One region of the Brevibacterium sp. LS14 genome, then DNA from elsewhere that is predicted to be linked to it. Evidence: riboswitches for the same ligand, from Rfam matches in the RefSeq annotation. Region 1 holds a riboswitch; each other region holds the start of a gene.
The links. A riboswitch is a leader RNA that binds a small molecule or an ion and turns the genes downstream of it on or off. The one in region 1 is predicted to bind thiamine pyrophosphate.
Positions count from the first base shown of each region.

Region 1 (3,763 bases):
TAGAGCACGTGCCCGACGGTGAACCAGCCGAGCGAACCGCCCGGCGGCAGCTTCGCACTGAAACCGGTGTCGTTGACCCTGACCTGGGGCGAGTCGTCAGCGGAGGCCTCCCCGGCGGAAGCCCCGTCCCCGGCGGAAGCTCCGTCCTCGGCGGAAGCTCCGTCCTCGGCGGGGCGGGAGAGAAGATCCAAGGTCTGTGCGGCGGGGCCGGCCTTCGTGCTCGGGTCGAGCGCGAGGCGCACCCAGCCGTCGTCGTCGACGGTGAAGGTGCCGGGGGCGTCGGGCCAGGTCGACTCCTCATCGAGCCAGTGCAGGCCGACGACGCTGAGCCAGCCGAAGGGGGTCGCCAACGACGAGTTCCGCGAGTCTCGCCAGGTGTTCCATTCGGCCACGAATTGGTTCACGTCGAAGTCCCCTCGCAATCTCATTCGTCGTCCCGCGTCTGCCGCTTCGGAGCTGTGATCAAAGCACCTGTGATCAAAGCTACCGCAAAGGATAGGCTGAGAAAATGAGCACTCCTCCCACCGACCGGACAGCAAACGCGCAGGTCGCAGCCGATCTCTCGGAATTCGTCTCTGCCTCTCCCAGCTCCTATCATGCCACCGCTGCCGCCGCCGACCGTCTCGGCGCCGCCGGCTTCCACCGGCTCGACGAACGCGACTCCTGGGCGCTCGAACCCGGCCGCGGATACTTCGTCGTCCGCGACGGTGCGATCATCGCGTGGATGACGCCGACAGAGACCACCTCGGTGATCCCGCCGTTCCGCGTCCTCGGGTCGCACACCGACTCCCCCGCCTTCAAGCTCAAGCCCGGTGAGGAGTTCACGACCGCCGGGGTGCGCCAGGTCGGCGTCGAGATCTACGGCGGGCCGCTGCTCAACTCCTGGCTCGACCGGGAGCTCGCGTTCGCCGGGCGCCTCAGCCTCGCAGACGGCACCGTCGTTCTCGCGCGCACCGGGGCGATCGCGCGCATCCCGCAGCTGGCCATCCACCTCGACCGGCAGGTCAACGAGGGCCTCACCCTCGACAAGCAGCGGCACACGACCCCGATCGTCGGTCTCGCCGACCTCGCCGAGGCCGACATCCTCGAGCTCCTCGCCGCCTCCGCCGAGGTGGACCCCGAGCTCATCGTCGGCCACGACGTCTACACGATCCCCGTCCAGGAGCCTGCGCTCTTCGGTGCCGCGGACGAGTTCTTCGCCTCGCCGAGGCTGGACAACCTCCTCTCCGTCCACGCCGGGGTCACTGCGATGGTCGGGCTCGACGCCGAGGCGCTCGACCACCTCGCCCTCTTCGCCGGGTTCGACCACGAGGAGATCGGGTCGAACTCTCGGTCCGGGGCGAGCGGACCGTTCCTCGCCGACGTCGCCGAGCGCATCGTCGCCTCCCTCTACCCCGACGCGACGCGCAGCGACCACCTCGCCGCGCTGGCCGGGTCGGTGTGCGTGTCCTCGGACGCCGGTCACGCGGTGCACCCGAACTATCAGGAGCGGCACGACCCGCAGGTGCGGCCCCGCCTCGGCGGCGGACCGCTGCTCAAGCACAATGCGCAGCAGCGGTATGCGACCGACGCCGTGGGCACCGCGGTGTGGGCTAAGGCGTGCACTGCGGCCGGGGTCGAGTACCAGGACTTCGTGTCGAACAACTCCGTGCCGTGCGGGTCGACGATCGGACCGCTGACGGCGACGCGGATGGGGATGACGACCGTCGACGTGGGACCGGCGCTCTACTCGATGCACTCGGCGCGGGAGATGTGCGCGATCAGCGACGTCGTCGCCCTCGGCGCCGCCGCGAAGGCCTTCCTCCAGGGGGCGTAGGGGCCGGCGCCGCCACTCCGCACGCCGATCCATGCGGGGCCGGCGCCGCCATTCCGCACGCCGATCCACGCGCAGCCGACATTTCCAGCCCCGATCCACGCGGGGCCCGAATTCCGCGTCGCCCAAGACGCGGAATTCCGCCTGCGCGTTGATCGAGAGCGACCGACTTCGCGGGAGCATCGATTTTCTCCCGCCGCGTTGATCGAGCGCGACCGGGTACGCGTGGATCGAGGGCGATCAGCGGTCGACGGGCGGTCGACGAGACGGCCGCCGAACAGTCGACAAGGCGGTCGACGAGGCGGCCGCCGAACGGTCGACGGGCGGTCGACGGGACGCGCTGTTTTGTGGCGACGCGCACACTGTGATAGTCGTTGTGTGACCCCACGGGGGCCTCCGGCAGGAGGCTGAGATCGGGCTAGGGCCGCTCGAGACCGTTGAACCTGATCCGGTTGATACCGGCGGAGGAAGAGAGGATCGCAGATGACTGCGCCCACCCCTGACACATCCGAAAACACCACGCCCGCCGAGGACTTCTCCCTCGAGCAGTACCCCTCGCATTCGCTCGCCTGGGTCGAGGACAGCGAGCACGGCATCCGCGTGCCGGTCACCCGCATCGACCTCGAGGACACGAACGGCCGCCCCAACGAGCCCGTCCACGTCTACCGCACCGTCGGCCCCGGCGCGGTTCCCGAACACGGGCTTCCGCCGCACCGCGCGCCCTGGATCGCCGACCGCGACGACACCGAGACCTACGAGGCGCGCGGACACCTCATCGAAGACGACGGCCGAGCCGCCGTCCGTCGCGGGGCGCCCTCTCAGCAATGGCTGGGTCCGGAACGGTCACCTCGGCGAGCGAAGATCGGACGCACCGTCACGCAGATGCACTACGCCAGGAAGGGCATCATCACTCCGGAGATGCGCTACGTCGCGATCCGCGAGCAGTGCGACGTCGAACTCGTGCGCTCCGAGGTCGCCGCAGGCCGGGCGATCATCCCGTCGAACATCAACCATCCCGAGTCCGAACCGATGATCATCGGCAAGGCGTTCCTCGTCAAGATCAACGCGAACATCGGCAATTCCGCGGTGACGAGCTCGATCGCCGAGGAGGTGGAGAAGCTCCAGTGGGCCGCGAAGTGGGGTGCCGACACCCTCATGGACCTCTCGACGGGCAACGACATCCACACCACCCGCGAATGGATCATCCGCAACTCCCCGATCCCCATCGGCACCGTCCCCATCTACCAGGCGCTTGAGAAGGTCGACGGCGACGCCGAGGCGCTCACCTGGGAGATCTACCGCGACACCGTCATCGAACAGTGCGAGCAGGGCGTCGACTACATGACCGTGCACGCGGGCGTGCTGCTCCGCTACGTCCCGCTCACCGCGGACCGGGTCACCGGCATGGTCTCTCGCGGCGGCTCGATCATGGCCGGCTGGTGCCTGGCCCACCACGAGGAGAACTTCCTCTACACCCACTTCGACGAGCTCTGCGAGATCTTCGCCCAGTACGACGTCGCCTTCTCCCTCGGCGACGGGCTGCGTCCCGGATCGATCGCCGACGCCAACGACGCCGCGCAGTTCGCCGAACTCGACACCCTCGCCGAGCTGACGAAGCGCGCGTGGGCCCACGACGTCCAGGTCATGGTCGAAGGCCCCGGCCACATTCCGCTCCACCTCGTGCGGGAGAACGTCGAGAGGCAGCAGGAGCTCTGCGACGGCGCGCCCTTCTACACCTTGGGTCCGCTGGTCACGGACATCGCTCCCGGCTACGACCACATCACCTCGGCGATCGGGGCCACGGAGATCGCCCGCTACGGCACCGCGATGCTCTGCTACGTCACCCCGAAGGAGCACCTGGGCCTGCCCGACCTCGAGGACGTCAAGACGGGCGTGATCACGTACAAGATCGCCGCGCACGCCGCCGACGTCGCGAAGGGCCATCCGGGG
Region 1 is NZ_SJXG01000056.1:52,681-56,443, forward strand. Features, by position in the region: gene EZE58_RS12970 (DUF1684 domain-containing protein) at 1-404, opposite strand, end outside; gene EZE58_RS12975 (M18 family aminopeptidase) at 509-1,816, shown strand; TPP riboswitch at 2,190-2,300, shown strand; gene thiC (phosphomethylpyrimidine synthase ThiC) at 2,297-3,763, shown strand, end outside.

Region 2 (3,763 bases), on a different contig from region 1:
CCGTCTTCGTCGCGTCGACGGGCATGTCATTCAGCACGCTGTCGAGCTCATCGGTGACGAAGTCCTCGTCGATCGGGTAGACGCGGGACACCCCGTGGGTGTTCTGCGCGACGAGGGCGGTGATCGCCGTCGTCCCGAGCACGCCGAGGGCGGTGAACGTCTTGAGGTCGGCGTGGATTCCCGCCCCGCCGCTCGGGTCGGTGCCGGCGATCGACAGCGCGATCGGTGGTCGCTCGCTCATGCCTGTTCCCCGTCCTTTCGGGTGCCGTCGCCGAAGGCGTCGAGGAGGTCCGCGGCCGCCTGCTCGGGATCCTCGGCGCGGCAGATCGCGGAGACGACGCAGATGCCGACGAGTCCTCGTCCCCGCAGTTCGTGCGCGCGCTCGGCGTCGATGCCGCCGATCGCGACCGCGGGGATCCCCGCCGAGGCGGTGAGTTCGCCAAGGCGGTCGGGACCGATCCCGGCCGGGGCGTCGGTCTTCGTCGTCGTGTCGAAGACCGGTCCGATGCCGACAAGGTCGACGCCGCCGGTCTCCTGGGCCGTGGCGAACTCCTCGGGTTCGGCGGCGGAGAGGCCGACGAGGGGGCCGTCGCCGAGGAGGTCGCGCACCTCGGCGACGGGGGTGTCGGTCTGGCCGACGTGGATGTGGACGTCGCTGCCCTCGTCGAGGAGGCGGCGGGCGACGGCGACCCGGTCGTTGAGGAAGACGGGAACGCGGCGGTCGGTCCCGGCGATCGCCTCGGTGACGGCGGCGATGACCTCACGGGTGAGGACGAGGAATTCGGTGTCGTCGATGTCCTTGTCGCGGACCTGGACGACACCGACTCCCCCGGTCACGGCCGCGCGCACGGTCTCGGCGACGGTTCGTCCCGCCTCCGCGCACTGCGCGGTATCGGTGACGAGGTAGAGGCGGGTGTCGATGCCCGCGAGCCGATCGCCGCTCATACTGTGGTCACCTCGACCCGGGCGCGGCCGATCCGGTCGTCGTCGGTGGTGAAGAGCGCGTCGAGGAAGTGCACCGAGTAGGTGCCCGGTCCGAGCGCCCCGGTGGCGGCGGCCTCTCCGGCGACGGCGAAGTGGGCGTGGGCGGCGACGACTGCGGTGAAGCGCTCGAACGCGGCCGATCCTGCCGGGCCCGCCTGCGAACTCGTCCCCGCCGGCGGGACGGCGGCGAGGTAGGCGGCGGTCACGGCGCCGAGTGAGCAGCCGGTGCCGATGACGAGCGGCATGAATGAGTGTCCCCCGTCGACGCGGGCGATGTGGTCGGCCCCGTCGATGTGGGCGACGATGGCGTCCCGGGCACCGGAAACGGCGACGATGGCGCCGGTCGTGCGGGCGAGCTCGGCGGCGGCCGGGAGCACGGCGTCGACCTCGTCGGTGGACTCGACCCCGCGCCCGCCCGCTCCGGCTCCGGCCAGTGCCGCGATCTCCGAGGCGTTGCCGCGGATCGCGGTCGGGTGGGCGGCCGCGGCGCGGCGGATCCGGGTGGTGCGGTGGTCGGCAGCGCCGATGCTCACGGGGTCGAGCACCCAGGGTTTGGCATCCTCGGTGACGGCGTCGACGGCGGCGTCGGCGGCGAGGAACTGCTGGTTCGTCGCTGTGCCGAAGTTGACGAGCAGACCGCCGGCGAGGTGGGCGAACTGCGCGGCATCGGCGTCGTGGTCGAGCATCGCCGGTGACGCCCCGACGGCGAGGAGCACGTTCGCGCTGAACTGCTGCACGACCGTGTTCGTGATGCATTGGATGAGCGGGTTCGACGCGCGCAGCCGCGCATGCGCCGACGACAGGTCGATGTCGGTCATGACGATCCCTTCGCTAGCATGGCCCAGATCAGGTTCGATGGGTGTTCTCTCAGCCCTGCGCGAGTCGCACCGGGCACCCCATGTCATTTGCCCCCGACTGTATCACCGACACCTAGGGGGCGACGACGGCGCCCGCACGGCCCACCGCCGCGAACCCACCCGACCCCACTTTCAATCCAGCCGCCCGGCCCCGATGATTCACTTTTCGTCCGATCGATCTGGTCTTGAACCGACTGATCGGGCGAAAAGTGACTCAGTTCCGCCTCGGCGACCGACCCAGCTGCCTACCGGCAGCCGTCAGACCTCTGTCGCCCACCCTCCGACGCCTACCCTCTGCCGACGTAGCGCTGGCCGCGGCGGCTGATCGCGTCGATGACGACGGCGGTGAGGAGGACGAGCGCGGTGATGATCTGCTGCGCATCGGAGTTGAAGCCGATGAGGTAGAGGCCGTTGTTGATCGCTCCGACGACGAGCGCCCCGAGCACAGCGGCCCACGCCGATCCGCGCCCGCCGAAGAGCGAGGTGCCGCCGATGACGGCCGCCGCGATGGCGTTGAGGAGGTCCTGCGTGCCGACGAGCGTCGATCCCGCGTTCGTCGTCACCCCGGCCTTGACGAAGCCGAAGAGCGCGGCGAGGACACCGGCGGTCATGAACACGCTGATGCGCACCCAGGTCACCCGGATGCCGGCGCGCCGGGCGGCCTCGACCTTGCCGCCGACGGCGTAGATCGATCGGCCGTACTTCGTCTTCCGCAGCACGAGGTCGATGACGATCGCGATGACGAGCATGAGGAAGAACGGCATCGCCAGCCCGAAGTCCTGGTTGACGAGGATGAGGAAGCCGAAGACGACTGCGGTGAGAAGGACGATGCGGATGATCACCGACGTCCAGCTCGCGCTGTCGAGTCCGGCGTTGTGCCGCCGCAGCTTCGAGTGGATGAGCCCGGCGGCGAAACCGATGACCGCGACCGCGCCGAAGACGTACGCCCACATCGCGGGGAAGTAGTAGCTCGCGAAATCGAAGGCGAACGTGTCGGCCATCGAGAGGTTCTTCTGCGTGCCGAGCGTCGTCAGGGTCAGTCCGGTGAACGCGAGCAGACCGGCGAGGGTGACGACGAAGGCGGGAATGCCGACGACGGCGAAGAACCAGCCCTGGATGGCACCGACGACGAGGCCGAGGAGGAGCATGATCGTCAGGGCGATGAGCGGGGGCACTCCCTGGCGGACGACGAGGACGCCGAGCACGGAGGCGCAGAGTCCGCCGAGCTGGGCGAGCGAGAGGTCGATCTCGCCGAGGAGGAGGATGAGGTTGATCCCGAGGGCGAGGATCGCGAGGTAGGCGACCTGCGTGGAGAGGTTGACGAGGTTGGCAGGGGAGATGAAGTTGCTGTTCGCCGACTGGAAGACGATGACGATGATGACGAGGGCGAGGATGACCGGGAACGAGCCGAGCTGGCCTTCCTTGATCCGCCGGACGAAGGTGCGGACGAACCCCTCCTGCGAGATCCGTTCGTCAGTGATGAACGAGTTCCGGGTCATCGGCGCTCACCCCTGCGTGCCGCCCGCTGGGTGACGACGTTGTCGTTGGCTCCCGTGATGGCGGCGATGAGGACGTCGGTGCGCTCATCACCGGGGAAGTCGCCGGCGTCCTTGCCCAGGCGCAGGACGTGGACGCGGTCACACACGGCTTGGACGTCGGCCATGTTGTGGCTGACGAGGAGGACGCCGAGGTCGCGGTCGCGGAGGCGTTCGATGAGGTTGAGCACCTCGGCGGTCTGGGCGACTCCGAGGGCCGCGGTCGGCTCGTCGAGCATGACGATCGACGGTTCGCCGAGGAGGGACCTAGCGATCGCGACTGTCTGCCGCTGACCACCGGAGAGGGCGGCGATGGGCACCCGGACGCTGGGGATCTTCGCCGAGAGGCTGCGCAGCAGCTCCCACGACTTCGCCTCCATGGCGACT
Region 2 is NZ_SJXG01000049.1:123,306-127,068, forward strand. Features, by position in the region: gene thiD (bifunctional hydroxymethylpyrimidine kinase/phosphomethylpyrimidine kinase) at 1-241, opposite strand, end outside; gene thiE (thiamine phosphate synthase) at 238-945, opposite strand; gene thiM (hydroxyethylthiazole kinase) at 942-1,802, opposite strand; TPP riboswitch at 1,790-1,893, opposite strand; gene EZE58_RS10015 (ABC transporter permease) at 2,129-3,340, opposite strand; gene EZE58_RS10020 (ATP-binding cassette domain-containing protein) at 3,337-3,763, opposite strand, start outside.
Region 2: linked by a shared signal. The riboswitch ahead of thiM (hydroxyethylthiazole kinase) and the one ahead of thiC (phosphomethylpyrimidine synthase ThiC) in region 1 are both predicted to bind thiamine pyrophosphate.

Region 3 (3,763 bases), on a different contig from region 1:
GCTGAGATGCCGCGCGTACCGGGCGAGCTCATCGGGCGTGAGCGCGTCGACGGGCTCGACGAGCGGGCGCAGAGGTGTCCCGCTCATGGCCCCATCACCAGGTTCTCCGTGGTGACCCTGCCCTCGTGAGGTGAGGAGGCGAGTGCCAGCGGACGCTTGGGGATCCGTCCCGCGCCCCGAGCCAGGCGGCCCGCCTCGACGGCGAGCGCCATCGCCCGAGCCATCGCCGGTGCGTCATGGGCGCGGGTGACCGCCGAGGCGAGCAGCACGGCCGTGCACCCGAGCTCCATCGCCAGCGCCGCATCCGAGGCCGTGCCCACGCCGGCATCGAGGATGACGGGCACCTGCGCACGGGCGACGATCGTCTCGATGTTGTGGGGGTTGAGGATGCCCAGACCCGAGCCGATCGGGGCCCCTGCCGGCATGACCGCGGCGACCCCGGCGTCCTCGAGGCGCTTCGCGAGCGCCGGATCGTCGTTGGTGTAGGCGAAGACCGTGAACCCGTCGAGGACGAGCTCCTCGGCCGCCCGGAAGAGCTCGACCGGGTCGGGCAGGAGGGTGTCCTCGTCAGCGATGACCTCGAGTTTGACCCACGAGGTCTCGAGCGCCTCCCGGGCGAGCTTGGCCGTGAGCACAGCGTCCCGGGCGGTATAGCAGCCCGCGGTGTTCGGCAGGGAGCGGATGCCGAGTCGTTCGAGGAGGGCGAAGACCGAGTCCCTGGCGTCAGCGTCGAAACGGCGGATCGCCACGGTCGTCAGCTCCGTCGCCGAGGCGGTCAGTGCGTTCTCGAGGATGCTCAGGGTGCTCGCCCCTCCGGTGCCCATGACGAGGCGGGAGTCGAAGGTCGCTCCGTCGATCGTCCAGCTCATCTCAGCCTCCCTGCACAGCAGTGACGATGTCGACGGTCTGGCCGTCGACGATGGCGAACTCGGCCCAGAGTCCACGGCGGATGACCTCACCGTCGACAGCGAGGGCCACCCCGAGACGGCCTCCGTCGACGGGAGTCCCGTCCGTCGCGAGCTGCCTGCCGGTGACGTGCTCGACGAGCGAGCGGGCCGTGGTGCCTGAGGCGAGCTCGCTGCTCTCCCCGTTGAGTGTGATGGTCATGGTTCCTTCCTTGCTGTGGTCATCGCCGCCACAAGGCGCGGAGACGGGCTCTCGTTCGACTGTGCGGCTTCGGAGAAGCGGCGGGGAGCAAGGGCCGCGGGCGCCCCTGCGGGCAGCCACGGCGAGTCCTCACCGCGGGTGAGATCGGCACCGAGGCGGGCCCCGAGCGGAGTGAGGAGGATCCCGTGGCGGAAGTACCCGGTGGAGACGACGCAGCCGGGGTCCGTGCGCCCGATGAACGGCACGTCATCGGGTGATCCGGGTCGGGCACGCGCAGTGATCTCGGTGATCTCGGCATCGAGGATCCCGGGCACGAGCCGTTCGGCATCGTGGAGGAGACGGTGGACTCCCTCGGCGAGCACCCCGGGCCGTCCGTCCTCACGGGACGTGGCGCCGAGGACGAGTTCCCCGTCGGGGCGCGGGACGATGTAGACGGGCCGACCGGCGACGAGTCCGCGGATGGTGCGGGTGAGCAGCGGCGGTGCGCTCGCGTCGGTGCGCAGCCGGATGATGTCGCCGTGCACGGCTCGCAGCGGCAGGTCGGGGACGCCGGCGATCGTCCCCACCGCTTCACCGGCGGCGACGACGACCTGGTCGGCGGTGAGGCTGCGCCCATCGGCAAGAGCGACGCCGACGGTGCGGCCGCTGACGCGGACGAGTCCGGTCGCCTCCTCACGGACGATGTCGTCGTCGAGGAGCGAGAGCAGGGCGCCGGTGATCCGTCGTGGGTCGACGGCATGATCGCCGGGGATGCGCACCGCCCCGCTCACCCCTGGCGAGAGGGCGGGCTCGAGATCGCGGGCCCGGGATCCGGTGATGAGTTCGACCTCGGACCCCGCCTCGGCCTGCAGGGCGCGCAGGTCCCGCAGGGTCGCGAGATCCGCCCTGTCCCCGGCGCACACGAGGGTCTCCGTCTGCGTCTCGCCGAGGTCGTGCCCGGTCTCGGCGGTGAGTCGCGAGGCGAACTCGGGGTAGAGATCGGCAGAGGTGCGCATGAGGGGGAAGAGCGGAGACTGCCCCCACGCGATCTCCGCGGCCGGGGCGATCATGCCGGCGGCGGCATACGAGGCCCCTTCGCCGGGTGCGGGGTCGATGAGCGTGACCGACGCTCCCCGGCCACGCAGCTCCCATGCTGTGGCGAGCCCGATGATCCCGGCCCCGATGACGATGACGTGCACTGTATTCTCCCTCCGGCGGCATGACCCGCATCAGGTGCGGCGGTCGGCACGAAGCCCTCTCAGCCTCCCAGCGAGGCTCCCGCGAACTCCTCTACTCTAGGAGCATGGTTCCCGTGATGACAACGTCCTCCGCCCAGCGAGACACGCAGACCACGACTCGAACCGCGCGTCGGCGCGCGCTCGAGGCGGCCCGCCTCTACCTCTGCACCGATGCCAGGACCAAGCAGGGCGATCTCGCCGCGTTCCTCGACGCCGCATACGCCGGGGGCGTCGACATCATCCAGCTGCGCGACAAGAGCCTGGAGGCACGAGAGGAGATCGCCGCCCTCGAGGTCCTCCGGGACGCCGCCCGCCGCCATGGCAGGCTCTTCTCCGTCAACGACCGTGCCGACGTCGCCCTCCTCGTCGGCGCCGACGTCTTCCACGTCGGACAGGGTGACCTCACGAGCGGCCAGGCCCGTGCCGTGCTCGGACCCGACGTCCTCCTCGGCCGTTCGACCCACTCGATCGACCAGGCGCTCGCCGCCGACGCCGACCCCGACATCGACTACCTCTGCCTCGGGCCCGTGTGGGAGACCCCGACGAAACCCGGGCGACCGGCCGTCGGCCTCGAGCCCCTGCGGGAGATCACCGGACGGGTGAGTACGCCCTGGTTCGCGATCGGCGGCATCGCCGCCGGTGAGCGGCTCGACGCGGTGCGCGAAGCCGGAGCCGAGCGCATCGTCGTCGTCCGCGCCGTCACCGAGGCCGATGATCCCGCCGCAGCGGCAGCGACCCTGAAGGGAGAGCTGTGAGGATCCTCATCGCCGGAGCCGGGGCCACCGGGGGAGCGTTCGGCACCCGCCTCGTCGAAGCCGGACGTGACGTCACCTTCCTCGTCCGACCCGAGCGCGCCGAGGCGCTGCGCGCATCGGGGCTGCGCTTCATCGGCCCCGACGAGGACAGGACGAACCCGGTGGCCGTGACGACCGCCGAGGAGCTCGCAGCGAACCCGATCCCTGCGGACCTCGTCCTCATCGCCGTCAAGGCCAGCGGCCTCGACCAGGTCATCGACGACATTCGCCCGGCGATCGGGCCGGACACGCTCATCATTCCGTTCCTCAACGGCATGGCCCATATCGACCGCCTGGACAGGGAGTTCCCCGGGCAGGTGCTCGGGGGCCTCGTGAAGATCATCGGCACGATGCGCGGATACGACGTTGTGCAGATGACGGACATGGCGACGATGACGATCGGCCGCCTCGGCGGGGGAGAGGTGCCTTCCGGGATCGTCGAGGCCCTCGACGTCCCCGGCTTCCGCCTCCAGGTCATCGATGCCATCGATGACGCACTCTGGGAGAAGTGGGTCTTCATCGCCGCAGCCGGCGTGGTCACGTGCCTCTTCCGGGCGCCCGTCGGGGCGATCATGGCCGCCGGCGGCGAACCCCACGTCGTCGCGATCGTCGACGAGCTCGAAGCCGTGGCGATGGGCGCCGGAC
Region 3 is NZ_SJXG01000031.1:169,556-173,318, forward strand. Features, by position in the region: gene moeB (molybdopterin-synthase adenylyltransferase MoeB) at 1-87, opposite strand, end outside; gene EZE58_RS03625 (thiazole synthase) at 84-869, opposite strand; gene thiS (sulfur carrier protein ThiS) at 871-1,107, opposite strand; gene thiO (glycine oxidase ThiO) at 1,104-2,285, opposite strand; TPP riboswitch at 2,276-2,378, opposite strand; gene thiE (thiamine phosphate synthase) at 2,402-3,079, shown strand; gene EZE58_RS03645 (2-dehydropantoate 2-reductase) at 3,076-3,763, shown strand, end outside.
Region 3: linked by a shared signal. The riboswitch ahead of thiO (glycine oxidase ThiO) and the one ahead of thiC (phosphomethylpyrimidine synthase ThiC) in region 1 are both predicted to bind thiamine pyrophosphate.

Region 4 (3,763 bases), on a different contig from region 1:
CCGGCACCGCCTCAGCTGACGCAGAGGCAGAACGGATGGCCGGCGGGGTCGAGGAAGACGCGGAAGGTCTCCCCCGGCTGCACCGCGGCCTTGCCGGCACCGAGTTCGATGACCTGTGCCTCTGCGGTGTCAAGGTCGTCGACCATGACGTCGATGTGCATCTGCTGCGGATGCTCCTGGCTGGGCCAGCTCGGGGCGTGGTAGTCCTCGACCTGCTGGAAGCAGATGGGCGGCCAGGAGTCGGATGTGATCTCAGCCCACGTGCCGTCGTCGTCGACGCGGACCTGCCAGTCGAGGAGGTCGCCGGAGAAGCGGGCGAGCTCACCAGCATCCGGAGCGTCGAGAACGATCACGGGCTGCTTTGCGATAGCCATAGCCTGAGTCTACGCCGGTGGACGGACGCGGTGAACGGCTTCGGCCGGGAATCCCCGGACCCGTAGGATTGTTGAGCAATACGTCCAGCGTTCCGACACGACATCGAGAGGCCTTCCATGAGCACCCAGCAGCTGCCCGTCGCCGACAGGCCCGCGGTCTACATCATCCACGACAACCCGGAGTGGATCACCCCCTTCGCCGAGGCGCTCGAGTCCCAGGGCGTCGACTACGTCGAATGGCTGCTGCCCGGAGCGACGATCGACCTGGCCGCCGAGCCGCCCGAGGCCCTCTTCTGGTCCCGCCTCTCCGCGTCCTCGCACACGCGCACCGACCCGCATGTCAAGGACTTCGGCCGGGCGGTGCTCGCGTGGCTCGAGGCCGCCGGTCGGACGGTCATCAACGGTTCCGACGTCTACGAGCTCGAGGTCAGCAAGATCCGCCAGCACCGTGAACTCGCAGCCCACGGCTTCGACGTCCCCAGGACCGCCGCCGCGTTCGGGAGCACCGCGATCACCGAGGCGGCTGCGGACTTCGCTCCCCCGTTCATCACCAAGCACAACCAGGGCGGCAAGGGCCTGGGCGTGCGCCGGTTCGACTCCCACGCCGACCTCGAGCAGGCGATCGCCGACTTCGGACCCGACGGCGCGGACGAGCCGATCGACGGCATCACCCTCATCCAGGAGTACCTGCAGCCGGCCGCACCGTTCATCACCCGCGCCGAGTTCATCGGCGGCCGGTTTCACTATGCCGTGAGAGTCGATGTCTCTGCCGGCTCGTTCGAACTCTGCCCCGCCGACGCGTGCGAGATCCTGACCGCTGGGACCGCCGGGGACCAGCGCACCGCCTCGGCGCCGGTCAGCCAGTTCACCCGGCGCGAGGAGATCACCGCACAGACCCCGCTCATCGGCCGACTCGAGGAACTGCTCCGCGACCTCGGCATCGACTTCGCCGGTGTCGAGTTCATCGAGACCGCCGACGGCCGGCAGGTCGTCTACGACATCAACACGAACACGAACTACAACTCGGCCGTCGAGGAGGCCGAGCGTGCGGCCGGCCGGCAGCCCGCGGCAGCGCGCATCGCCGAGGAGTTGAGCCTGCGCCTCGGCGCGGTTGCGGGCATTCCCGTGCCCTGACCGGGCCTGATAGTCTCAGACCACCACAGGGGAGCGCCTGACCCGGCGCTGAGAGTGCGAAGGCAGACCCTTACACCTGATCCGGATCATGCCGGCGGAGGAAGTTGGAGGAGACGAATGATCACTGTGTCCCAGGGCGGCGCCGTCGAGGCGCTGCGCGACTCAGCGGACGAGGACTGGTCGGCCGCGGTCGGCCACCGGTTCGTCGAGGAGCTCTTCGCGGGCACCGTGCCTGACGACGTCATGGCGACCTACCTCGTCCAGGACTACCAGTTCTTCGAGGATTTTCTCGCGATGCTCGGCGCGTGCGTCGCGCATGCCGACCGGATCGAGGCGAAGCTCCGCTTCGCCCGGCAGCTGGGGTTCCTCGAAGCCGATGAGGATTCGTACTTCATCCGCGCCTTCGCCGAGGTAGGGGTGACCGAGGACGACTACGCCGACCCTGTCCTCCTCGCTCCGACAGAAGGCTTCCGCGAGGTCATGCGGACCGCCGTCGCCTCGGCGTCGTACCCGGATCTCCTCGTCGTCCTCGTCATCGCCGAATGGCTCTACCTCGACTGGGGTGAGCTCGAGCGGGAGATGCCCACCCGTGCCGTCCACGTCGGCTGGATCGACCTCCACCGCGGTGAGGACTTCTCCGCGTGGGTGCAGTTCCTCGTCGACGAACTCGAACGCGTCTTTCCCCGGGGTGATGACGCCGAGTCGGTCACGACCCGAAAGCGGCTGACCGCGCTGTGGGGGCGGGCCGTCGGGCTCGAGCGCGCGTTCTTCGATGAGGCGTACCGGGCTCAGCGTTCGTAGACCTCGGCGGCCGCGGTGAAGAGCAGCGAGATCCCGACCGCGCCCGCGTCGGGGGTGCCATGGCCGCGCCCGTCGACATAGCTCGCACGACCGCGCCTGGCCTGGAGTTCGGCCGTGGCCTGGGCGGCGTCGGCGGCCGTCTCGGCGGCCGAGGCGAATCCTCCGCTCAGCGCTGAGGCGGTCGGTTCGAGGACGTCGATGACCGTCCGGTCGCCGGGCTCGGCTCCGCCGACGCGGCGGATCGCCGCCGAGCCGGCCGCGGTCGCCTGCTCCCAGACGGTCCTCGGGTGCTCGTCGTCCCCAAGCTTCGCGTATCCGGCGTTGAGCTCCTGGAAGAGCAGGCCGAGCAGAGGCCCGCTCGTGCCGCCGACGCCGTTGAGGAAGGCACGTTCGGCGGCGGCGAATCCCGCCGCGTCGGCCTCCTCCATGAGTCGGGTCGCATGGCGGAGACCGCCGCGGAGGTTGTCGCCGAAGTCGCCGTCACCGGTGACCTGGTCGAGTCGCGTGAGGTGGCCGTGATGCTCTTCGGCGAGTTCGGCGAAGCGGATGACGACGGCGGTCTCGAGGTCGGTGCTGCGATCCTGTGCGCGGGTGCGCAGTGTGCCCACGTCGGTCTCGTCTGCGCCACCCTGGTCGGTAACGCGTTCGGCGATAGATGCGGTCGGTGTGCCGTCGGCGACGGGCGCGGGGAAGGCCGCAGTGCAGGTGGCGGCTTCCCACCAGTCCAACCACTGCGGCTGCATTCGGGTGAGCGTGATCGAGAAGCCGGTCATGTCGAGGGCGGTGACGTAGTCGCCGACGAGGGACGCCGCGACCTTCTCGCCCTTGGCTTCGAGGGCGCGGGTGACGGCGTCGAAGACGTTGAAGAGCTCGATCTGCGTGCTGGCACCGAGTCCGTTGACGAAGACGAGGAGGTCGCCGTCGGCGGGGTCGCCTGCGACGGCGGCGTGGACCTCGTCGACCATCCTCGCCACGAGTGCGTCGAAGTCCTCCCGGTCGATCGAGGAAGCGGCACGTTCACCGTGGATGCCGACCCCGTACTCGAGCGTTCCCTCGGCCAGATCGAAGGCGGGCCTCCCTGTGTGGGAGTCGGTCTGGGCGCGGGCGGCGACGGCGAGGCTGCGGGAACGGTCGGCCACTTCGGCGCCGAGGTCGGCGAGTTCGTCGAGCCCGAGCCCGGAGTCGGCGGCGGCACCGAGGATCTTCTCGACGACGACGGTCGCTCCGGTGCCCCGGCGGCCGGTCTCGGTCTCGTCGCTGTCGGTGGCGATGTCGTCGTCGACGATGACGGTGCGTGTCGGGATGCCCGCGGCCTGGAGGCGTTCGGCGGCGATGGCGAAGTTGATGACGTCGCCGGTGTAGTTCTTGACGATGTGGAGGACCCCGTCTGCTCCGGCGACGGCGCGCGAGGCGGAGTAGATCTGCGCGTTGTGCGGGGAGGCGAAGACCTCGCC
Region 4 is NZ_SJXG01000044.1:193,531-197,293, forward strand. Features, by position in the region: gene EZE58_RS07550 (VOC family protein) at 12-374, opposite strand; gene EZE58_RS07555 (alpha-L-glutamate ligase) at 492-1,508, shown strand; TPP riboswitch at 1,526-1,628, shown strand; gene EZE58_RS07560 (TenA family protein) at 1,626-2,309, shown strand; gene EZE58_RS07565 (dihydroxyacetone kinase subunit DhaK) at 2,297-3,763, opposite strand, start outside.
Region 4: linked by a shared signal. The riboswitch ahead of EZE58_RS07560 (TenA family protein) and the one ahead of thiC (phosphomethylpyrimidine synthase ThiC) in region 1 are both predicted to bind thiamine pyrophosphate.